3 regions of the Pseudarthrobacter sp. NPDC092424 genome follow, and region 1 is predicted to be linked to each of the others. Evidence: riboswitches for the same ligand, from Rfam matches in the RefSeq annotation. Region 1 holds a riboswitch; each other region holds the start of a gene.

Region 1 (7,636 bases):
CCTGCCGGGAAGGTGGAGCCCGGACGCCGGGGCCAGTTGGACCAGTGGCCTGCCCAGGCGGCCCAGGTAGACGCCGCCATCCTGTTCGGCCACGACTTCCAGGCCCAGCGCCTTCTGGTAGTAGTCCGTCATGAGCTTCATGTCGCCCACTTTGAGCATCACCGTGCCCATGCCGAGCCCGGCGGGAAGAAGGTCCTGGTTTACGGTTTCTGCGGTCATTGGAACACTCCGAACTCCTACGGCCTCCCGGGTGGCGGCCCTGTCCATTAAATGAGTTGAAGCTTCAATTTATTCCGCTGTCGTGGACGATCCGGCCGCCCAGTACCACCTGCTGCAGGTGGCGGATGGTTTCAGGCCGGCTCCGCGGATCCGCACTGCACACCACCACATCCGCCCGCGCGCCTTCGGAGATGGCCTGCGCTCCCAGCCACTGCCGCGCGGACCAGCATGCGGCATCCAGCGCTGCCGCTGCCGGCAGGCCCGCGGCGTGAAGCGCCAGGATCTCGTCCGCAATCCGCCCGTGCCGGATGACGCTTCCGGCGTCGGTGCCAGCGAAAACCCGCACGCCGGCGTCGAACGCTTCCGCCACGCGCTCCGCCCGGCGCTCCCAGAGCGCCAGCATATGGGCCGCGTAGCGCGGGAATTTCGGCTGCGCCTGCGCGGCAATGTCCGGAAAAGTGGCGATATTGATCAGGGTGGGCACGATCGGCACGCGCTGCTCGGCGAAGCGGGACAGGTGCCGCGGAAGGAGCCCCGTGGCGTGTTCAATGCAGTCGATGCCGCCGTCCAGCATCTGGTCCAGCGTGTCCTCGGCGAAGCAATGGGCGGTGACACGGGCGCCTTCGTCATGTGCCGCCTGGATGGCATCGCGGACGACGGCGGCAGGAAAGGACGGAGCCAGGTCGCCGGCGCCGCGGTCAATCCAGTCGCCAACGAGCTTCACCCACCCGTCGCCGTCGCGCGCCTGCTTCCGGACCGCTTCGACAAGGCCTTCCGGTTCAACTTCCCGGGCAAACCCGCGGAGGTAGCGCCGGGTGCGGGCCACGTGACGCCCGGCGCGGATCAGTACCGGAAACTCCTTGCCGCCCTGCATCCAGCGCGTGTCAGCCGGGGAACCCGCGTCCCGGACCAGCAGCGTGCCGGCGGCGAGGTCCGCCCGGGCCTGGGCTGCGGCGGTGTCCGCATCCACGGGACCGCCGGGCCCAAGGCCGATATGGCAGTGCGCGTCGACGAAACCCGGCAGCACCCAGCCGGGCAGGACGTGGTCAGGCCGCGCGGAGGGCCGCTGGAAGGTCAGGCGGCCGTCCACGGACCACAGCCCGCGCACTTCCCGGTCCGGGCCCGTGAGCACCGGTCCGCTGAAATGGATAACCGCCGGCATGGAACTCCTCTCATCCTGCCCGGTCAGGCTAGCACCGCGAATGTGACGCCGCTCCCCGTGGGGCCTGTGGTAGCTTCGTTCCTGACCACACGGGTGCCCCTGCAGGGGCTGAGATCGGGCTGACGCAGCCTGCGACCGTCGAACCTGTCCGGGTAATGCCGGCGAAGGAAGTGAGTATTCCTTGAATACACCAGAAACACAGCTGAACCCTGCCCTCGATGCGTCTGGCCGGGATCCTGCCACCCAGTCCCTGAAGTCCCACTCGCTCGCCTTCGTGGAAGACAGGGGGTCGGGCCTTCGGGTACCAGTCACCGAGATTACCCTGTCGGACTCCCCCGGCGGCGAGCCAAACGCTCCGTTCCGCGCCTACCGGACGGCCGGGCCGGGCAGCGACCCGGTCCGGGGCCTGCGGCCCTTCCGCACCGAGTGGATTGAGGCGCGCGGGGACACTGAAGCGTACAGCGGCCGGGAGCGGAACCTGCTCGACGACGGCCGGTCGGCTGTCCGCCGCGGCGCAGCCTCCGCGGAGTGGAAGGGCGCACGGCCAGTGCCCCGCCGCGCCGTCGAAGGCAAGACAGTCACCCAGATGCACTACGCCAGGCAGGGCATCATCACGCCCGAGATGCGCTTCGTGGCGCTGCGGGAAAACTGCGACGTGGAACTGGTCCGCAGCGAGGTTGCCGCGGGCCGGGCCATTATCCCCAACAACATCAACCACCCGGAATCGGAACCGATGATCATCGGCAAGGCATTCCTGGTGAAGATCAACGCCAACATCGGCAACTCCGCGGTCACCAGCTCCATCGCGGAGGAAGTGGACAAACTCCAGTGGGCCACCCAATGGGGTGCGGATACAGTGATGGACCTCTCCACCGGCGATGATATCCACACCACGCGCGAGTGGATCATCCGCAACTCCCCCGTGCCGATTGGCACCGTGCCCATCTATCAGGCGCTGGAGAAGGTCAACGGCGAAGCCAACAAGCTGACCTGGGAGATCTTCCGCGACACCGTCATTGAGCAGTGCGAGCAGGGCGTGGACTACATGACGGTGCACGCCGGCGTGCTCCTGCGCTATGTTCCGCTCACTGCCAACCGGGTCACCGGCATCGTGTCCCGCGGCGGCTCCATCATGGCGGGCTGGTGCCTGGCGCACCACCAGGAAAATTTCCTGTACACGCACTTCGACGAACTCTGCGAAATCTTCGCCAAGTACGACGTCGCGTTCTCGCTCGGCGACGGGCTGCGGCCGGGCGCCACGGCGGACGCCAATGACGCCGCCCAGTTCGCCGAGCTGGACACCCTGGCCGAGCTCACCCGGCGTGCCTGGGAGTACGACGTGCAGGTCATGGTGGAAGGCCCCGGCCATGTCCCGTTCCACCTGGTCCGGGAGAACGTGGAGCGGCAGCAGGAGCTGTGCAAGGGCGCCCCGTTCTACACCCTGGGACCGCTGGTGACCGACGTTGCCCCCGGCTACGACCACATCACTTCGGCCATCGGAGCCACCGAGATCGCCCGCTACGGCACCGCGATGCTCTGCTATGTGACGCCCAAGGAGCATCTTGGCCTGCCCAACAAGGACGACGTCAAGACCGGTGTGATCACCTACAAGATCGCGGCACACGCGGCGGACCTGGCAAAGGGCCACCCCGGCGCGCACGAACGCGACGACGCCCTGTCCAAGGCAAGGTTCGAGTTCCGGTGGCGGGACCAGTTTGCATTGTCCCTGGACCCAGTAACGGCCGAGGCGTTCCACGATGAGACCCTGCCGGCGGAACCGGCCAAGACCGCGCACTTCTGCTCCATGTGCGGGCCGAAGTTCTGCTCGATGCGGATCAGCCAGGACATCCGGGACGAGTACGGGTCCGCGGAGGCGCAGGCAGCACTGGCGGAGGCGGCCTCCGGAATGCGGGAGAAGAGCCAGGAATTCCTGGCCGCAGGCGGCAAGGTCTACCTGCCGGAGCCGAAGGTCCCGGCCGGCGGCTGACCCGGACACAGTGGCGGGGCGGGGCAGTTACGGGGGCTCCGCCCCGCCACAGGCTGCAGGACGGACAGCCTTACGCAGCGAGGCTCCTGCCGGCCTCGCGGATGAATGACCGGATGGTCCGGTCACCTTCAACGGAATCGTGCGGCCGGTGCCCCCCGGCAGCAATGCGGTGCACGGCCCCGGTTTCCCGCAGGTAGCCGGCAATCTCCTCGAACAGCGGCTCCCATCCTCCGGTGAGCACCAGGGTGGGGACACCCGGAACGATATGCAGCGGGGCCTCTGCGCACTCACGAAATTGTGCCCGGTGCGCCGCTGTGGCAGGCAGGTCCGCCGTCAGGGACAGGCAGGCCGGCTCCACGAGGGCGAGTGAGTGGACAAGGTCAGGACGTTCCACCGCGGCCAGCATTGCCGGAATGGCGCCCTGGGCGTGGGCCACCACGTGGCCGCCTGCAGCACCGCGGCCATCGTCCTGCAGCGAGCGAAGGATGATCGCGGCGTCCCCGGCAAAGGACGGCGCTGCCGGCCCGGCCGTTGGATCGCACCCGAGGCGCCGGAGGAAGAGGGCATCGTAGGCAAGGGCCATGCCGTGCTGGCGGGGCCAGGCAGCGGCGCCGAAGCTTCCGGCGCCGTGCACGAACACTACGCGTTGCTTGACCATGACCCCACCCTATTCCACGGCCCCGGCAGCACGCCGGAGCCCGGGCTGCTACTTGCCGAGGAACTTCTCGAAGCCCTTGGGCAGGTTCAGCTGCGCCGGGTCGAAATCACCCTGCTGGCCGAACGCCGCACCGGTGGGCAGCGCCTTGCCGGCGTTGGCGCGGCGCGCCTCCGCCTCCTTGCGCTCCTGCGCGGCCTTGGCCGGATTGCCGGACTTGGCCTTCTTCTTGGGCGCGTTCCTGGCGTTCTTCCGGGCTCCGCCACCGGCGCCGGGCAGGCCGGGCATTCCCGGCATTCCGGGCATGCCACCCTGCGCCATCTTCTTCATCATCTTCTGCGCCTGGGCGAAGCGCTCCAGCAGTCCGTTGACCTCTGAGACGTGCACGCCGGAACCGCGGGCGATGCGGGCGCGGCGGGAGCCGTTGATGATCTTGGGCGCGAGCCGCTCGTGGGGCGTCATGGACCGGACGATCGCTTCAACCCGGTCGATTTCGCGTTCGTCGAACTGCTCCAGCTGCTGGCGCATGTTCTGGGCGCCGGGCATCATCATGAGCATCTTCTTCATGGAGCCCATGTTGCGGATCTGCTGCATCTGCGCCAGGAAGTCTTCCAGCGTGAAGTCTTCCTGGTCGGCGAATTTCTTCGCCATCCGGGCTGCTTCGTCCTTGTCCCAGGACTTTTCCGCCTGCTCGATCAGCGTCAGGACGTCGCCCATGTCCAGGATGCGCGAGGCCATCCGGTCCGGGTGGAACAGCTCGAAATCGTCCAGGCCTTCTCCGGTGGACGCAAACATCACGGGCTTGCCGGTGACCGACGCGACGGAAAGGGCTGCACCGCCGCGCGCGTCGCCGTCGAGCTTTGAAAGCACGATGCCCGTGAAGTTAACGCCTTCATCGAACGCGAGCGCCGTGTTCACGGCGTCCTGGCCAATCATGGAGTCAATCACGAACAGCACTTCGTTGGGCACGATGGCGCGGCGGATCTGGCGCGCCTGCTCCATCATGTCCGCGTCAACGCCCAGGCGTCCGGCGGTGTCAACGATGACTACGTCGTGAAGCTTCTGGCGGGCTTCCTCCACGCCGGCACGGGCAACGGCGACGGGATCGCCGGCCGGCTGGTCCAGTTCCGTGGACGTGGCGCCGGGGTGCGGGGCGAAGACGGGCACATTGGCGCGCTTGCCTACTACCTGCAGCTGGGTGACGGCATTGGGTCGCTGGAGGTCGCAGGCCACCAGCATGGGGCTGTGGCCCTGGGCCTTCAGCCACTTGGAGAGCTTTCCGGCCAGTGTGGTCTTGCCCGCACCCTGGAGGCCGGCCAGCATGATGATGGTGGGACCGGTCTTGGCGAGGCGGATGCGGCGGGTCTCGCCGCCCAGGATTTCAACAAGTTCTTCGTTGACGATCTTGACGATCTGCTGGCTGGGGTTCAGGGCACCGGAGACCTCCGCGCCGAGGGCACGTTCGCGGACCCGGCCGGTGAATTCACGGACAACCGGAACGGCAACGTCGGCGTCAAGGAGCGCGCGGCGGATCTCGCGTACGGTGGCGTCAACGTCAGCCTCGGTGAGGCGGCCCTTGCCGCGGAGATTCTTGAAGGTTGCTGTCAACCGGTCAGAAAGTGAATTGAACACGTGCCGTTCTTTCAGTGGATGATCGGGACTCGACTATCTAGGGTACCAACTCGGACACGCAAGATGGCATGCTGGCAAAATGACCAGCCCAACAACTGTCAGGACCCTGCTCATCCTCGGCGCTTCCGGCGACCTCACGGGCCGCCTGCTGCTCCCGGGCCTCGCCCGCCTTGTGGCGCGGGGGCGCGCCACCGGCCTCCGCCTGGCCGGCGCGGGCTCTGATCCGTGGACGCCGGAACAGTGGCGCCAGCGCGTCACCGGAGCCTTCAGTGCCGCGGCCAAGGATGCCGGCCAGGAGGGCCGGCATGCCCTGGACTCCATCGCGCAGGATACCGCCTACCACCAGCTGGACGTTACGGCCGACGGCGCGCTGGCTGCCCTCGTGGCCGGGCTTGAAGGGCCCGCAGCCATCTACTTCGCCCTGCCGCCCCAGGTCAGCCAGCGCGCCTGCGAGGCCCTGCAACCCGGCCAGTTGCCGCCCGGGACGCGCCTGGTGATGGAGAAGCCGTTCGGCTCCGGGGAGGAATCGGCGCGGAACCTGAACCGGACCCTGGTGCAGCTGGTCCCGGAGGACCACATCCACCGCGTTGACCATTTCCTGGGCAAGGCCACGGTGCTGAACATCCTGGGCCTGCGCTTCGCGAACAACTTCCTGGAGCCGGTCTGGAACCGGGAGCACGTGGAGAAGGTGGAAATCATCTTCGATGAGGACCTGGCCCTGGAGGGCCGCGCCCGCTACTACGACGGCGCGGGCGCCCTCCGCGACATGATTCAGAGCCACCTCCTGCAAATCATGGCGCTCATGGCCATCGAGCCGCCGGCCACCATTGGCGAACGCGACCTTCGCGACGCCGTCTCCACGGTGCTTCGTGCCGGCAGCGTCAGAGCTCCTTACGGCGGGTCCAGCCGGCGTGCCCGGTATACGGCCGGAACGGTGGCCGGCACCGCGGTCCCGGACTATGCCCGCGAGGAGGGCGTTGATCCGGCCCGGAACACCGAGACCCTCGCCGAAGTGGAGGTCCGGATCGAGAACTGGCGCTGGAGCGGCGTTCCCTTCATCCTGCGGTCGGGCAAGGCTATGGGGGCCAGACGCAAGGAGGCGGTGGTGACCTTCCGTCCCGTGCCGCATCTTCCGGAGGGCTTCACGGGGGTGGACGCCCCCAACCAGCTGCGCATCGGGTTCGGCCCGGACACGCTCCAGTTCGATGTGGACGTCAACGGCCCGGGGAATATCTTCAGCCTGGGCAGGGTCACCCTGGATGCGGAGCTGAGCGCCTCGGACCTCCTTCCCTACGGCGAAGTCCTGGAGGGCGTGCTCAACGGGGATCCGCTGCTGTCCGTCCGCGGCGACACAGCGGAGGAATGCTGGCGCATCGTGGAGCCGGTGCTTCGGTCGTGGGAGGAGGGTGCCGTGCCGCTGGAGGAGTACGACGCCGGCTCGGCGGGTCCCCGTTCCTGGGCCGCCCGGGGTGCGGCCCAGTCAGCGGATCGCACTCCGGGGTAAGGCCGGAACGAAACGGGGCGGGCGGGGCACCTTTCGGTGTCCCGCCCGCCCCGTCACGGCGTTGGCCTGCTGGTTCCGGGCAGGCCCGGAGCGTCAGATTGCGGCTACCCCGCGTTCGCCGGTCCGTACCCGGACGGCCTCAAAAACGTCCATCGTCCAGACCTTGCCGTCGCCGGCGCGGCCCGTGTTGGAGCTGGCGATGATAACGTCCAGGATGTCGTCCGCCTGCTCGTCCGTAGCCAGGACCTCCACCCGGATCTTGGGCAGCAGGTCAACGTTGTACTCGGCTCCGCGGTATACCTCCGTGTAGCCGCGCTGCCGGCCGTAGCCGCTGGCTGCGCTGACCGTGAGGCCCTGGACCCCGTAGGATTCCAGCCCTTCCCGGATGGCTTCGAGTTTTTCCGGCCTGACGATGGCAGTAATCAGTTTCATGCCCCCACGCTTTCCTTGCCTGTTGCCGATTCTGTGTTCTGCGTC
Region 2 (7,636 bases), 320 kb from region 1:
CGAGCTCCACCGCATCCGGCAGGAGGGTCTGCTCGTCGGCAATGACTTCCAGCTTGATCCAGTCCGTCTCCAGGGCCTCGCGGGCCAGTTCGGCGGTGAGGACGGCATCCCGGGCCGTGAAGCAGCCCGCCGTGTTGGGAAGCACCCGGATCCCGTGGTCCACGAGCAGCTGGAACAGCGAGCCGGTCTCGGCCGGTGAATAGCGCCGCATGGCCACGGTTGTCAGTGCGGTGCCGGAGGCCAGGAGTGCGGCACCGAGACCCTCCAGGCTGGGCGCTCCCCCTGTCCCCATGATGAGCCGTGAGTGCAGCGGTATGCCGTCGATAACCAGGCCGTCAGCCGATGCTGTTTCCATGGCTGATGACGGGCGGCTTGTTTCGGTCACGGTGTCAGCCTCCCTGCACTGCGGTTACGAGCTCAACGTCGTCGCCCTCGGCGAGCGCCGTAGCGGACCACTGGCTGCGCGGAACCACGTGCGCGTTCTGCGCCACTGCCACGCCAAGCTTGCGCCCGTCGGCGGCCTGGCCGTCTGCTGCCAGCGGCCGGCCGGTGATGTCGCTGACCAGCGCAGCAACGGAGGCGCCGTCCGCCACGGCGCGCGGGCTTCCGTTCAGGATGATGTTCATGCTCTCTCCTTGGTGTCGTGGCGTGATGCGGCTGCGGAAAACCGGGCAGGGTCGAACGGCGCCCAGCGGGGGTCACGGGTGCCGTCCAGCAGGGCGCGGCAGACGGCCGCGGCCGCCGGCGCCAGCAGGACGCCGTGGCGGAAGAAGCCAGTGGCGACGACGAGCCCGGGGACGTATCCTCCGGCGGCGTCGGGCAGCGGTACGCGGCCCAGCAGGGGCGCGTTGTCCGGGGTTCCGGGGCGGGCCCGGGCGGTGCACTCGAGCAGTTCCAGTTCGGCGACGGCGGGGACCAGAGTCTGCGCGTCCCGAAGGAGCTGGTGAACCCCGCCGGCGGAGACGGCACCGTGCGCCGCTCCGGCCTCCGGACGGGCCGCCCCGCCCAGGGCGTCTTCGCGCTGGGTGGCGCCGATGACCACGGTTCCATCCTGCCGCGGCACCAGGTAGACCGGCACGCCATGAACCAGGCCCCGTACCGTCGCCGTCACCAACGGCCGGAGTTGCGTTGGCACGGCGAGCCGCAGGATGTCGCCGTACACCGGGCGCAGCGGCAGCGCCAGGCCCTCGGGCAACCCGCCCAGCGCTCCGGCGTGCAGACCGTTGGCGACCACGGTCTCCCGCGCAAGAACCTTTCCGCCGCCTTCCAGCAGGACTCCGGCCACGACGTCGTCCGCCCACGCCAGTCCCGCTGCCCTGGCCATTACCGCGTAACCGTCGACGGCGCCGGCAACCCTGGTGCCTGCCCCTCCCTCTCCGTCCGCGTGCCGGGAGAGCGCCAGCCGGAGGCAGGCCACCAGCTGCCGCGGATCCACCTGGTGGTCGGCGGGGGTGTCCAGGGCGCAGGCGATCGATGGGCTCAGGAGCGGTTCGCGGCGGCGTGCCTCCCGGACCGTGAGTGGCTCCACGTCGAGGCCGTTGGCCTTCTGCACGGCCCGAAGGTCAAGCAGCGCCTGCCTGTCCGCAGCGTCCGCGCCGACGGCGAGCGTCGGCGTCTCGAGGTATCCGGGGTCCGCGCCCGCGGCGGTTTTGAGGGCGGCCGCGAAACCGGGCCACCGGGAGGAGGATTCCAGCATCAGCTCCAGGAGGGCTTCCTCCTGGTAGTGAAGTTCGCTGACGGGGGCGAGCATTCCGGCCGCCGCCCAGCTGGCGCCGGTTCCGGGGGCATCATCCACCAGCACCACGGATCGGCCGGAGCGGCGGGCCTCCCACGCGATGCTGTGGCCTATCACCCCGCCTCCGACGACTGCCACGTCGGCACGCATTACGCCGTCGTCGGCCGCGCCGGATCCGCTGGTGGGGTTGCCCATATGGTTCCTTCCCTACGCCGGTATTAGCCGGATCAGGTCAAGCGGTCGGCTCTGACGCCCTCTCAGCCCGGCGCTTTTGTGACAGCTGCCGCAGGCTCCCGCAGTACGAGGCCAGTTTAGAGGAACTAGGCTTGCAGCCATGAATGTGTCCCCCGCTGCCGCCCTGGCGTCCGCGCGCCTGTACCTTTGCACCGACGCCCGCCGCGCCCACGGCGATTTTGCCCGGTTTGTCGATGCCGCGTTCGCCGGCGGCGTGGACATCATCCAGCTCCGGGATAAGGCCCTGGAGGCCGCGGAGGAGTTGGAGCTGCTCGAGGTGCTGCGCGAGGCTGCCGTCCGGCACGGCCGGCTGTGGGCCGTCAACGACCGGGCGGACATCGCGTCCCTTTCCGGGGCGCCCGTTTTCCACATCGGGCAGAAGGACCTTCCCCTCAAGGCAGCGCGCAGCCTCCTGGACGGCGCCGCGATCGGGCTTTCCACGCATTCGCCGGACCAGGTTGACGCGGCGGTGGCCGCGGCGCCGGGGCCGGCGGGCCTGGACTACTTCTGCGTGGGTCCACTGTGGGCCACGCCCACCAAGCCGGGGCGCGCCGCCGTCGGGCTGGACCTGGTCAGGCACGCCGCGTCCGTGGCGCCGGCCGGCCTGCCCTGGTTTGCCATCGGCGGAATCGACCACGGCAACGTGGACCGGGTGGCCGCTGCGGGTGCCCGCCGGATCGTGGTGGTCCGCGCCATCACGGAGGCGCCGGACCCGGCCGAAGCCGCTGCGTCGCTGCTCGCCGCCCTCGACGCCGCGGGTTAGCCCGGCTGTTCCTCGTTCCGGGGGTTTCGGGCTAGGCTGATTTTCGTGTCGCATCATCGGTTGGCTCCCAATGTCCACGAGCACAGGAACGCGCTCGAGGAGGCGTTGAGCGCGCTGCGTACCGAGCTGGAATTGCCTGCCGGATTCCCTCAGGAGGTCCTGGCGGATGCCGAAGCGGCCGTGGCCTCGCTGGACATGCCGGACTATGACCTGACGGACGTCGGATTCATCACCATCGACCCGGAATCCTCCACGGACCTGGACCAGGCCCTCTTCATTGAACCCGACGGCGGCGGCTACAGGGTGCTGTATGCCATCGCCGACGTGCCCGCTTTCGTCCGGCCGGGAGGCCCGCTGGACGCCGAAACGCGGCGCCGCGGACAGACCTTTTACGCGCCGGACGGCCGGATTCCGCTGCACCCGCAGGTCATCAGCGAAGGTGCCGGCAGCCTGCTCCCGGACCAGGACTGCCCGGCGTTTGTCTGGGACTTCCGGCTCAACAGCGCCGCGGAAGTCACTGCCGTCAACGTGCGGCGGGCACGCATCCGCAGCCGCGACAAGCTCAGCTACAAGGGCGCCCAAAAGGAGCTCGACGCGGGCACGGCGCCGCCGGTTCTCCAGCTGCTCAAAGAGGTAGGCCTCAAGCGCGTGGCGCTGGAGCGTGAGCGCGGGGGCGCCAGCCTGAACATGCCGGACCAGGAAATCGTCCAGCTTCCCGACGGCGGCTACCGGATTGCCGCCGCACCGCAGCTTCCCGTGGAGGACTGGAACGCACAGATTTCCCTCATGACCGGCATGGCCGCGGCCCGGCTCATGCTGGACGGTAAGGTGGGGATCCTGCGCACCATGCCTGCGCCGGACAGCCGCTCCCTGGACCACTTCCGGCTCCAGACCGAAGTCCTGGGCAAGCCCTGGAACGGGAAGATCAGCTACGGCGAATACCTCCGCACCCTGGACCCCACGGAGCCGCGCCAACTGGCCATTCTGCATTCGGCCGGGATGCTGTTCCGCGGCGCCGCCTACACCGCTTTCGACGGCACTGTCCCTGCGGATGCGATCCAGTCGGCCATTGGTGCGTCCTACGCGCACACCACCGCTCCGCTGCGCCGCCTTGTGGACCGTTTTGTCCTGGTGATCTGTGAAGCGCTGTGCAGCGGCGGCGGCGTGCCGGTCTGGGCGCGCGAGGCGCTGCCGCTCCTGCCAGGAATAATGGCGGGCTCCGACCAGCTGGCCAGCCGGATGGAGCGCATGGCGCTGGACACCGTGGAAGCCGCCCTGCTGGTCAACCATGTGGGGCAGGAATTTGACGCCATTGTCATTTCAGGGTCCCGGCCGCCCAAAGACAACGGCGGGACGTCCAACGGCAGGGACGGGAACGGGAAAAACGGCAACGGCAACGGCACCTCCGGCATTATCCAGATCGCGGAGCCGGCGGTGACGGCGCGCTGCGCCGGGGAGCTCAAACCGGGCACCAAGGTCCGGGTCCGTCTGGTTTCCTCGGACATCGCTGCGCGCCACGTGCATTTCGAACTCGTCCGCCAGGAGTCCGCCACCAGGGAACACGGCTAAATCCGGGGTTCCGGGCGTTTACGGCTAGACTGGTGCCTGTAGAAATGGATGCCCGGTCGTTGATTTCCTTTTTGAAACCAACAAGCCCGCCCCTACGCGATCTTGAGATACACCCGCCGGTCCCCAGTGCCGGCATTAGATAGCCCGCGATCGGCTTCCACTGGACTTGCTTGTGCGCCTGAGCGTGCTCCGGCCCCGCCCCCGGCGGAACCGTTGAGCAGGCAGCGCCATTGCCCAAATGAATAAGGAAACTCCACGTGAGTGAATTGCACACCCACCAGCTCTTGACGGACGAGTCCGGCACCGAAACCATCGAGCCGGAAGAGACCATCATCTCGGACGAGAAACCGCACGAGATCGAGGAGAAGTCCTTCGCCGACTTCAACGTCCGGGAGGACATCGTCGCGTCCCTGGCTGACGCCGGGATCACGCATCCCTTCCCCATCCAGGCCATGACCCTGCCCGTGGCGCTCTCCGGCCACGACATCATCGGCCAGGCCAAGACCGGTACCGGCAAGACCCTCGGCTTCGGTATCCCGGCCCTCCAGCGCGTTGTGGGACAGGACGATCCCGGCTACGACAAGCTGGCTGTTCCGGGCGCCCCGCAGGCCCTGGTCATCGTCCCCACGCGCGAACTTGCCGTCCAGGTGGCCAATGACCTGCAGACCGCCTCCAGCAAGCGCAATGCCCGCATCGCAACGATCTATGGTGGCCGCGCCTACGAGCCGCAGGTGGAAGCGCTGAAGAACGGCGTCGAGGTCGTCGTCGGCACCCCGGGCCGCCTGATCGACCTGTACCGGCAGAAGCACCTGAGCCTGAAGAACGTGCGGATCGTGGTCCTGGACGAGGCAGACGAGATGCTGGACCTCGGCTTCCTGCCGGATGTGGAGACCATCATCGCCGGCACCCCGGCAGTACGCCAGACGCTGCTGTTCTCCGCCACGATGCCCGGACCGGTGATCGCCATGGCCCGCCGGTACATGACGCAGCCCACGCACATCCGTGCCGCCGACCCCGACGACGAGGGCCTGACCAAGCGCGACATCCGCCAGCTGATCTACCGTGCACACAGCATGGACAAGATCGAGGTAGTGGCCCGGATCCTGCAGGCCAGGGGCCGCGGCCGCACCATCATCTTCACCAAGACCAAGCGGACGGCCGCGAAGGTGTCCGAGGAGCTGGTGGACCGCGGGTTCGCCGCTGCCGCCATCCACGGCGACCTGGGCCAGGGCGCCCGCGAGCAGGCCCTGCGTGCCTTCCGCAACAACAAGGTGGACGTCCTGGTGGCCACGGACGTGGCCGCCCGCGGCATCGACGTTGAAGACGTTACCCACGTGATCAACTACCAGTGCGTTGAAGACGAGAAGATCTACCTGCACCGTGTGGGCCGCACCGGCCGCGCCGGAAACAAGGGCACGGCCGTCACCTTCGTGGACTGGGACGACGTCCCCCGCTGGGCGCTGATCAACAAGGCCCTGGGCCTGAACGTGCCCGAACCGGTGGAAACCTACTCCTCCTCGCCACACCTGTACACGGACCTTGACATTCCCGAGGGCACCAAGGGCCGCCTGCCCCGCGATAAGCGCACCCTGGCCGGCGTGGACGCAGAAGTCCTGGAGGACCTCGGCGAAACCGGCAAGAAGAACGGCCGCGGCGGCCGCGACTCCGGCGCACCCCGTGACCGCGACCGTGAGCGCACCCGTGGTGGCCGTGGCCGCCCGGCACGCAGCGGTGAGTCCCGCAGCACCGAAGGGGCGGGCCGCTCCGGTGAGCGCCGCCGTCGTACCTCCGATGCCGTGGAAGCAGCTGACAGCGGCGCGCAGGCGCCCCGCTCCGAGGATGCCCAGCCGTCCCGTGCCCGCCGCACCCGGACGCGCACCCGCCGCCGCAACGGCGAAGTGGTGGCCGGCGACAAGGGCATGCAGCCTGGCGCCGAGGGCTAACAGCGTCGATGACTGACGCTGTTTGGGCGCCGGACGGCGGCAGCCTGGTGGTACACGCGGACAACGCGGACTACCTCCCCACGCTGCCGGACGGCGCCTTCACCCTTATTTATGTGGACCCGCCGTTCAACACGGGCCGGGTGCAGCGCCGCCAGGAGACCCGGATGGTGGCCAACTCCGGTGGCAGCGGGGACCGCGTAGGCTTCAAGGGCCGCTCCTATGACACCATCAAGGGCGCGCTGCACCGCTACGACGACGCGTTCAGCGACTACTGGTCCTTCCTGGAACCGCGACTCGTGGAGGCCTGGCGCCTGCTGGCCGACGACGGCACGCTGTACCTGCACCTGGACTACCGCGAGGTCCACTACGCCAAGGTCATGCTGGATGCGATCTTCGGCCGGGAGTGCTTCCTGAACGAGATCATCTGGGCCTACGATTACGGCGCGCGTGCCAGGACCCGCTGGCCCACCAAGCACGACAACATCCTCGTCTACGTAAAGAACCCGGCGAAGTACCATTTCGACAGCGCCGAAGTGGACAGGGAACCGTACATGGCTCCCGGCCTGGTGACACCCGCCAAACGCGAGTTGGGAAAACTTCCCACGGACGTGTGGTGGCACACCATCGTCTCTCCGACGGGCAAGGAAAAAACGGGCTATCCCACGCAGAAGCCGGAGGGGCTGGTCCGCCGCGTGGTGGCTGCGTCCAGCCGGCCCGGGGACTGGTGCCTGGACTTCTTCGCAGGCTCCGGGACACTGGGCGCCGTGGCCGGCAAACTGGGGCGGAAGTTCGTGTGCGTGGACCAGAACCAGCCGGCCATCGAGATCATGGCCAAGCGCCTCGGGGCGCACGCCACGGTAGCGGCTTTCCCGCCCAGGTAGGCAGCGCCTGGTGCCCTTTCGGGCCCTGGAAGGACGCTTCGCGCTACCCGGTCGGGAGGGCGGGGCCGGGGCGGACGACGGCGGTCCCGGTCCCCAATTCCTCGATCCTCGCCAGCACCTCCGGTGCAGTCAGGTTCTCGCCGAGCAGGTTTGGCTTACCGGTCCCGTGGTAGTCGGAGGAGCCGGTGACCAGGAGACCATGCCGGGCCGCGAGCCGGCGCAGGTACTCCCGGCCCTCCTCCGGGTTGTCCCGGTGGTCGATCTCCAGGCCCGCCAGGCCGGCGTCGATCATCTCCTGGTAGACGCGCTCCCCCACGATGCGTCCCCGGGAAGACGCCACGGGATGGGCGAAAACCGGAACGCCCCCCGCAGCCCGCACAAGTTCGACGGCAGTGGTGGGGTCGGGAGCGTAGTGCTGGATGAAGTAGCGGGACCTGGAGGTCAGGATCGAGGCGAAGGCTTCCGAGCGGTCCTCCACCACGCCCGCAGCGACCAGCGCATCCGCGATGTG
Region 3 (7,636 bases), on a different contig from region 1:
AGCCTGCCGGCCGAGCTGCGGGACCGCACGGGCGGCAAATACCGGGTGGTGCGCGTGATCATCGGTCTGGCGTTCGGTGCCACCATGGTGTTTGCGGCCATCCAGGCCATGGGCGCCCGGATCGCAGTGCCTGTCTCCCTTGAGTTTCCGCGGCTGGCTTACGAAGGCGGCGGCGGGAAGAACATCGTCAACGTAACCCTGGTGGACATCCGGGCGTGGGACACCTTCGGCGAACTCACGGTCCTTGCGCTCGCCGCGACGGGCGTGGCCAGCCTGATTTTCATCCGCGGGCGCGGCGACAGCCTCAAGTCCTCCAGCACCGTGGCCGAAGGCACCGTGGGCCGGCACACCGGCGTGGATCCGGGCTCCCGGGACGGGGCCGCACTGGCGCTCAGCCGCAAGTTCGCAGCCGCCACGCGCGACCCCTGGATCGTGGCCGGCCGGACGCTGGCCCCGGAACGGCGTTCCATCATCTTCGAGGTGGTGACGCGGCTGATCTTCCACTCGCTCATTATCTTCTCGCTGTACCTGCTCCTGGCCGGCCACAACCTTCCGGGCGGCGGCTTCGCAGGCGGCCTCACCGCCGGACTGGCCCTGGCGATCCGCTACCTGGCCGGCGGCAGGTTCGAACTGCGTGAGGCCACGCCCGTAAGTGCCGGCGCGCTGCTGGGCATCGGCCTGGCCGTAGCGGCCGCCTCCGGCGCTGTGCCGCTGCTCCTGGGCGGGCAGGTGTTCCAGACGGCCATCATCGAGCTCTGGCTGCCCGTGTTCGGGGACATCAAGTTCGTCACCTCCACCATCTTCGACACCGGCGTGTACATCGTGGTGGTGGGGCTGGCCCTGGACGTGCTGCGCAGCCTGGGCGCCGAAATTGACGAGCACTTCGAGGAACGGTCCGCGGAACCTGCCAGCGGCCAGGAACCGGACGGGGTTCCGGCCGAAACCACTGTGAAGGGCAAAGCATGAGCGTCAACCTGACCCTGCTGCTGGTCATGGGCGCCCTGTTCGCCTGCGGCATCTACCTGATCCTGGAGCGCAGCCTCACGCGGGTGCTCCTGGGCCTGATGCTGCTGGCCAACGCCACCAACCTGCTGATCCTTGCCACCGGCGGTTATGCCGGGCTGGCGCCGCTGTACTCCGGGGACGCAGCCCCCGGGGACTACAGCGACCCCCTCCCGCAGGCCCTGATCCTCACCTCGATCGTCATCTCGTTCGCCGTGACCGCGTTTATGCTGGGCATCATCTACCGCACCTGGGTCCTGGCGCGGCAGGACGAGATCCAGGACGACGTGGAAGACCTCCGCGTGGCGGAGACCCCGAGTTTCGATGCGGAGGACGACGCCGAGATTCCGGCCGAGACATCCGAGTTCCCTGTGCTGGTGACGGGCGGACGGGAAATGCCGGTGGACGGTGCGGTATCGGAGGAGACTCCAGGGTCACTGAATGTGGCGCCGGCCGAGGGATCCCGCGCGCCCAAAGCGGCCCGGCCCACTGAAGGGACCGAACAGTGAACGTCGCTTCCCTGGCCCCGCTCGCCGTCGTCCTTCCCGTCCTGGGAGCGGCCCTCACGTTCCTGCTGATCCGGCACACGCGCGCGCAGCGGAGCGTGAGCATTGTGCTGTTGTCCCTGACGCTGCTGCTCGAATGCCTCCTGCTGGCCTCGGTGTGGAACGGCGGGACGGCAGCGGTGACGATCGGAGGGTGGCTGCCGCCGTGGGGGATTGTGCTGGTGGTGGACCAGTTCTCCTCTCTGATGCTGGTGGTGTCCTCCGCGGTGAGCCTCGCGGTGCTGGTCTACGCCACCGGGCAGGGCATGGCCGACGGCGACCGCGACGCGCCCGTATCGATCTTCCACCCCACCTACCTGATCCTGGTCGCGGGCGTCTCCAACGCGTTCCTCTCCGGCGACCTGTTCAACCTCTACGTCGGGTTCGAAATCCTGCTGACCGCGAGCTACGTGCTCATGACGCTTGGCGGGACCGGACCGAGGATCCGCGCCGGGGTCACGTATGTGGTGGTATCGGTGGTGTCCTCGATACTGTTCCTGATCGCGATCGCCATGGTCTACGGCGCCACGGGTACGGTGAACATGGCGGACCTGGCCCTGAAGCTGGGGGAACTGGACCAGGGCACCAGAACGCTGCTGCACGTGATGCTGCTGGTGGCGTTCGGGATCAAGGCGGCCGTCTTCCCGCTCTCGTTCTGGCTGCCCGACTCCTACCCCACCGCGCCGGCGCCGGTCACCGCGGTGTTCGCAGGGCTCTTGACCAAAGTTGGCGTCTACGCGATGGTCCGGACCGAAACGCTGCTGTTTCCCGGCGACTCGCTGAACACCCCCCTTATGGTGGCAGCGCTGCTGACCATGCTGGTGGGCATCCTGGGCGCCCTGGCGCAGAGCGACATCAAGCGTCTGCTGTCCTTCACGCTGGTCAGCCACATCGGCTACATGGTGTTCGGGCTGGCGATGTCCTCCGCTGCCGGGCTCGGTGCGGCCGTCTTCTACGTGGCCCACCACATCACCATCCAGACCAGCCTCTTCCTGGTGACCGGACTGATCGAACGCCGCGGCGGCAGTTCGTCCGTGGACCGGCTGGGCGGACTGGCCAAGCTCTCGCCGCTGCTGGCGGTGCTGTTCTTCATCCCCGCAATGAACCTGGCCGGCATTCCGCCATTCTCCGGATTCCTGGGCAAGGCCGGGCTGATCCAGGCAGGGGTCGCCCTGGGCACGCCACTTGCTTACGTGCTGGTGGCGGGCGGCGTGCTGACCAGCCTGCTCACCCTCCTGGCGGTGGCGCGGGTGTGGAACAGGGCCTTCTGGCGCAAGCCGTCCGATGCCGAACATCCGGATCCCGTGTTGCTGTCGGTTTCCGGGGCAGGGGGAACGGCATCCGGTGCCGGCCGCACGAACACCACCGGCCAGCCGCACACCACGGTGCTTCCGCGGACCATGGTGGGGTCCACCTTGGGCCTGGTGGCGCTCGGGGTTGCCCTGACCGTGTTTGCGGGTCCGCTGTTCACGCTGTCCGGGCAGGCGGCCCAGGACATGCTGGACAGGACGGACTATGTTCAGGCCGTGCTGGGCGCGGACACCTCCGTCCCGCAGATCACCACCGCTGGAGGAGGACAATGAGCCGCCGCCGGATTTCGCTGCGCCAGGAACTGCCGCTGCTGGTATGGCTGGTGATCGTCTGGGGTGCCCTGTGGCAGGACTTCAGTCCGGGAAACGTACTGTTCGGCGCGCTGCTTGCCGTGGCGGTGGCCCGGCTGTTCTACCTGCCGCCTGTGGAACTGAGCGGCCGCTTCAACATCCTGTACGCAATACCGTTCGCTTTTGCGTTCCTCGGAAAGGTGGCCGGCGCAAGCGCCCAGGTGCTCTTCCTGGCGGTGGCCCGGGGCCGCAAGGTGAGGAACGCCGTCGTCGCTGTCACTTTGCGAAGCCATCAGGACCTCATGGTGACGGCCACCGGACACGTGATTTCGCTGATCCCGGGCTCACTGGTGGTGGAGGTGGACCGCTCCACGTCCACTCTTTACCTGCACGGGCTGAACATCAGCACTGAGCAGGACGTGGCCCGGCTGCGGAACGAGGTACTTTCCATCGAGGCGGGGCTGATCAGGATTATGGGAACACCGGCCGAGCTTGAGGCTGTCCGCAGGGAGGCCGCGGCATGATGCAGTCCGTGCTGGCCGTGACGGCCGTGATCCTGGCGCTCGCCGCCGGCGGCGCCATTCTCCGGATCGCCCGGGGACCGTCGCTCCTGGACAGGGTGCTGGCCACCGACGTGCTGCTGGCCGTCCTGGGGGCGGCGCTGTGCATCGATATGGCCGTAAACCGCCACCTGAACAACCTGATGCTGGTGGTGGCCATCTCGATCATCGGCTTCGTCGGTTCAGTGACGGTGGCCCGGTTCGTCGCGGACAGAAGGGAACAGCCGCATGAATCCTGAACTGCTCACGGGCTACCGGGCGGTGGGCGAGACTGTCGCCGGCGTTGATGCCTGGGTGGACGCCGTGTCTGCGGTGTTCATGGTGGTCGGCGCTGCCCTGTCGCTGGGCGCCGCCATTGGCCTGCTGCGCTTTCCGGACCTGCTGAGCCGGATGCACGCCGCCACGAAGCCGCAGGTGCTGGGACTGTTCCTGCTGCTGGCGGCGATCGGACTGCAGCTGCGCACCTGGTGGGTGTGGCCCGTGCTGCTGGTGGCCTGGATCTTCCAGTTACTGACGGTGCCGGTCTCCGCGCACATGGTGGGCCGGGCCGGCTATCGCACCAAGCACCTGCACCGGGAACTGCTGACCTCGGACGAGCTCGAAGCCGTGGTCCAAAAAGCCGCCGGCAACCCGCCTCCCGAGGAATGAGTGAGACGGGTTGCCGGCGGCAGGTTGAAGCGGGGCTAAACGATGTCCTGGCTCTTGGCGAAGCGGGTGATGGCGCGCTGGGTGCCGCGGTTCGCCAGGACCTGGATGACGGTGCTCACCGATGCTGAGATCAGGGCAAACGTCAGGGCCGAGTGCAGGCTGGTGGGCACATCCTCGTCCTTGCCGGTGGGAGGCTTCCGGCCTGTGGTCTTCTCCCAGACGGTGTTGACCATCTTGGTGCCGACGAAGCCTGCCACCAGCGAGATGCCGGTGCCGAGCAGCTTAATGAAAAGGTTCATTCCTTGTACTCCTTGCGGGCAGAAAACGGACTGACCCCAGCCTAACGGCCCGGCGCCGTAATTTTCCCCGCCGCCATTGGCCGCTGCGGTGTAAACTGGAGCACGCCCTCAGGGGCATACCACTCAACGCAACATTCAAACGACAGGGGAGCGCCGCCGTCGGGCATTGCCGGCTCAGCCGGGAACCCGTGTGGGCGCTGAGAGTGCGGAGATCCGCAGACCCTCGAACCTGATCCGGTTAGTACCGGCGCAAGGGAGTCGAGTTCTCGAAGTGGCCGGCAACACCGTTCAACGCGGTTGCCGTGACCACTTTCCCCTCCTGCTACCCAGGAGGATTCACCATGGCAACTGAAGCAATCAAGAAGACCCCCGGCAAGTCCTGGCGCGTCGTGGACATCGTGGTGGCGGCGCTGATCGCCATCGCCGGCGGGGTGATTTTCTGGGCGTGGTCCCAGGGCGCCCTAGCGGTGTCCGCTCCGATGAACGCCGTCTACCCGCCCCTGACCGGCCTGATCGCCGGCGGCTGGATGATTCCGGCTGTCCTGGGGATGCTCATCATCCGCAAGCCCGGCGCGGCACTCTTCTGCGAGACGGTTGCAGCCACCGGCGAACTGCTGATGGGTTCGCAGTACGGCACGTCGGTGCTGTTCTCCGGATTCGTCCAGGGCCTCGGCGCGGAAATCATCTTCGCGGTTTTCGTCTACAGGAAGTTCAACCTGCCCGTGGCCCTGCTCGCGGGCGCCGCGGCAGGCCTGTTCTGCGGCCTGAACGACTCGTTCTCCCCGTGGGGCTGGAACATCGCCTACTCCGCCGGTGACAAGTTCGCCTACATCCTGTTCACCAGCATCTCCGGTGCGATCATCGCCGGCGCCCTGTCCTGGATCGCCACCCGCGGCCTCGCCCGGACCGGCGTGCTGAGCCCGTTCGCCTCCCGCAAGGCGGCCACGGAGCCCGTCTTCTCCTGATGCCAAGACCTTCCGGCAGCGCATCCGCCGTCCGCCCCGCCGCGGTTGCCGCCCGCGGCTGGGGCTGGCGGCACCCCGGACGCGCCAAGCCAGCCGTCCGGGGCCTTGACCTGGACATCGCGCCGGGGGAGCGGGTGCTCCTGCTGGGCCCGTCGGGTGCCGGCAAGTCGACGCTGCTCCACGCCCTCGCCGGGGTGCTGGGGGACGCGGACGACGACGGCGAGGCAGGCGACGCTGACGAGTCCGGTTCGCTTCTGGTTGACGGGGCTTCCCCCCGGGGCCGGCGCGGCCGCGCGGGGCTGATGCAGCAGGACCCCGAAACGCAGGTGGTTCTGTCACGGCTGGGTGACGACGCCGCCTTCGGTGCCGAGAACCTCGCGGTTCCCCGCGACGCAATTTGGGCGCGCGTGCATGAGGCGCTTGCCGACGTCGGACTTTCCCACCTGCCGCTGCACCACCCCACGTCCGCGCTGTCCGGTGGGCAAAAACAGCGGCTGGCGCTGGCGGGCATCCTGGCGATGCGCCCGGGGCTGATCCTGCTGGACGAACCAACCGCCAACCTGGACCCGGCCGGCGTGCTGGAAGTCCGGGACGCCGTGGGCCGCTGCCTGGACAAGACCGGCGCCACGCTGGTGGTGGTGGAACACCGCGTGTCCGTGTGGAAGGACCTGGTGGACCGGATCGTGGTCCTGCAGCCGGGATCCGGCGCCGGGCCGGCCGTATTGCTGGACGGACCTCCGGACCGGGTGCTGCGCGAGGCCAGGACCATGCTCATGGCGGCCGGTGTGTGGGTGCCGGGATACGTTCCGGAGACGCGCCAACGGGCGGCCATGCCCCCTCCGGGTTCCGGCGGCCTCCTGCTCGCCGCCGAGGGGCTGGGAGTTTCGCGGGAACGGACGGGCCGGAAGGGTCTCAGGAAGATCCCGCCGGTACCGGTGCAGCGTGACATCTCGGCGCAGGTGCGCGCTGGCCAGGCGCTGGCCGTCACAGGGCCCAACGGGGCGGGCAAGTCCACCTTTGCGCTGACCCTGGCCGGGCTCCTGGCGCCGGTGAAAGGGAAGGTTTCGGCCGCCGTTGACCTGAGCCGCGGGGCGGGAATCGATCCGTACCAATGGAAGGCGGAGCAGCTGATCGAGCGGATCGGCACCGTCTTCCAGGAACCCGAGCACCAGTTCGTCACCGGGAATGTCCGGGACGAGCTGCTCTTCGGTCCCCGGCACCTGGGCCACGGCGGGGAACGCGTTGACGAGCTGCTTGAGCGGCTGCGGCTCACCGGCCTGGTGGACGCAAACCCGTACACGCTGTCCGGCGGGGAGAAACGGCGGCTCTCCGTGGCCACCGTGCTGGCCGCCAGCCCGCAGGTGCTGGTCCTGGATGAACCCACCTTCGGGCAGGACGCCAACACCTGGGCCGAGTTGGCGTCCTTCCTGTCCGAGCTTCTGGACCAGGGTGCCGCCGTGGTTGCAGTAACGCACGACGCCGAATTCACCGCCGCGCTTGGCGGTGCGGAACTGCGCATGGCAGCGCCGGACCGGGTGGCACCATGACCGGGGCAGGGCGGCAGGAACTGAACCTGCGCGGAAACCAGGCGCTTCTCACCCACGCCAACCCACTGAGCAAGTTCGCGTCCGTCTTCCTCATCACCCTGGTGCTGGCGCTGTCCATCGACTGGGTCTCGGCCACCGTGGCGCTGGTCTTCGAACTTCTCCTGTTTCCGCTGGCCGGGCTGACGTTTGTGCTGCTGTGGCAGCGCGGCTGGCCGTTGATCCTCGCGGCCGCGGCAGGGGGCTGGAGCACCTCCATCCTGGCTCCTGACAGTGGAAGGACGCTGATCGACGTCGGACTCTGGACCATGAGCGAAGGCTCCCTAGAGCTCGGTGCCGGATTCATGCTGCGCGGGTTGGCCATCGCGCTGCCGGCCGTGCTGCTGATGAGCTGCACCGACCCCACCGACCTTGCGGACGCCTTGGCGCAGAAGGCCCGGTTGCCGCACCGGTTCGTGCTGGGCACGCTCGC

The links. A riboswitch is a leader RNA that binds a small molecule or an ion and turns the genes downstream of it on or off. The one in region 1 is predicted to bind thiamine pyrophosphate.
Region 2: linked by a shared signal. The riboswitch ahead of thiO (glycine oxidase ThiO) and the one ahead of thiC (phosphomethylpyrimidine synthase ThiC) in region 1 are both predicted to bind thiamine pyrophosphate.
Region 3: linked by a shared signal. The riboswitch ahead of ACIQCN_RS11735 (ECF transporter S component) and the one ahead of thiC (phosphomethylpyrimidine synthase ThiC) in region 1 are both predicted to bind thiamine pyrophosphate.

Annotation. Positions count from the first base shown of each region.
Region 1 covers NZ_JBIVQC010000001.1:533,917-541,552, reverse strand. Annotated here, with positions in the region: gene ACIQCN_RS02530 (VOC family protein) at 1-219, opposite strand, end outside; gene ACIQCN_RS02525 (amidohydrolase family protein) at 284-1,381, opposite strand; TPP riboswitch at 1,461-1,568, shown strand; gene thiC (phosphomethylpyrimidine synthase ThiC) at 1,563-3,368, shown strand; gene ACIQCN_RS02515 (alpha/beta fold hydrolase) at 3,439-4,026, opposite strand; gene ffh (signal recognition particle protein) at 4,075-5,655, opposite strand; gene ACIQCN_RS02505 (glucose-6-phosphate dehydrogenase) at 5,735-7,159, shown strand; gene ACIQCN_RS02500 (P-II family nitrogen regulator) at 7,253-7,591, opposite strand; gene ACIQCN_RS02495 (ammonium transporter) at 7,588-7,636, opposite strand, start outside.
Region 2 covers NZ_JBIVQC010000001.1:217,758-225,393, reverse strand. Annotated here, with positions in the region: gene ACIQCN_RS01135 (thiazole synthase) at 1-355, opposite strand, end outside; gene thiS (sulfur carrier protein ThiS) at 390-626, opposite strand; gene thiO (glycine oxidase ThiO) at 623-1,930, opposite strand; TPP riboswitch at 1,923-2,042, opposite strand; gene thiE (thiamine phosphate synthase) at 2,070-2,732, shown strand; gene ACIQCN_RS01115 (RNB domain-containing ribonuclease) at 2,778-4,301, shown strand; gene ACIQCN_RS01110 (DEAD/DEAH box helicase) at 4,559-6,244, shown strand; gene ACIQCN_RS01105 (DNA-methyltransferase) at 6,253-7,125, shown strand; gene ACIQCN_RS01100 (PHP domain-containing protein) at 7,169-7,636, opposite strand, start outside.
Region 3 covers NZ_JBIVQC010000007.1:115,795-123,430, reverse strand. Annotated here, with positions in the region: gene ACIQCN_RS11770 (Na+/H+ antiporter subunit A) at 1-966, shown strand, start outside; gene ACIQCN_RS11765 (Na(+)/H(+) antiporter subunit C) at 963-1,511, shown strand; gene ACIQCN_RS11760 (Na+/H+ antiporter subunit D) at 1,508-3,130, shown strand; gene ACIQCN_RS11755 (Na+/H+ antiporter subunit E) at 3,127-3,672, shown strand; gene ACIQCN_RS11750 (monovalent cation/H+ antiporter complex subunit F) at 3,669-3,947, shown strand; gene mnhG (monovalent cation/H(+) antiporter subunit G) at 3,937-4,356, shown strand; gene ACIQCN_RS11740 (DUF4235 domain-containing protein) at 4,392-4,655, opposite strand; TPP riboswitch at 4,790-4,929, shown strand; gene ACIQCN_RS11735 (ECF transporter S component) at 4,997-5,620, shown strand; gene ACIQCN_RS11730 (ABC transporter ATP-binding protein) at 5,620-7,167, shown strand; gene ACIQCN_RS11725 (energy-coupling factor transporter transmembrane component T family protein) at 7,164-7,636, shown strand, end outside.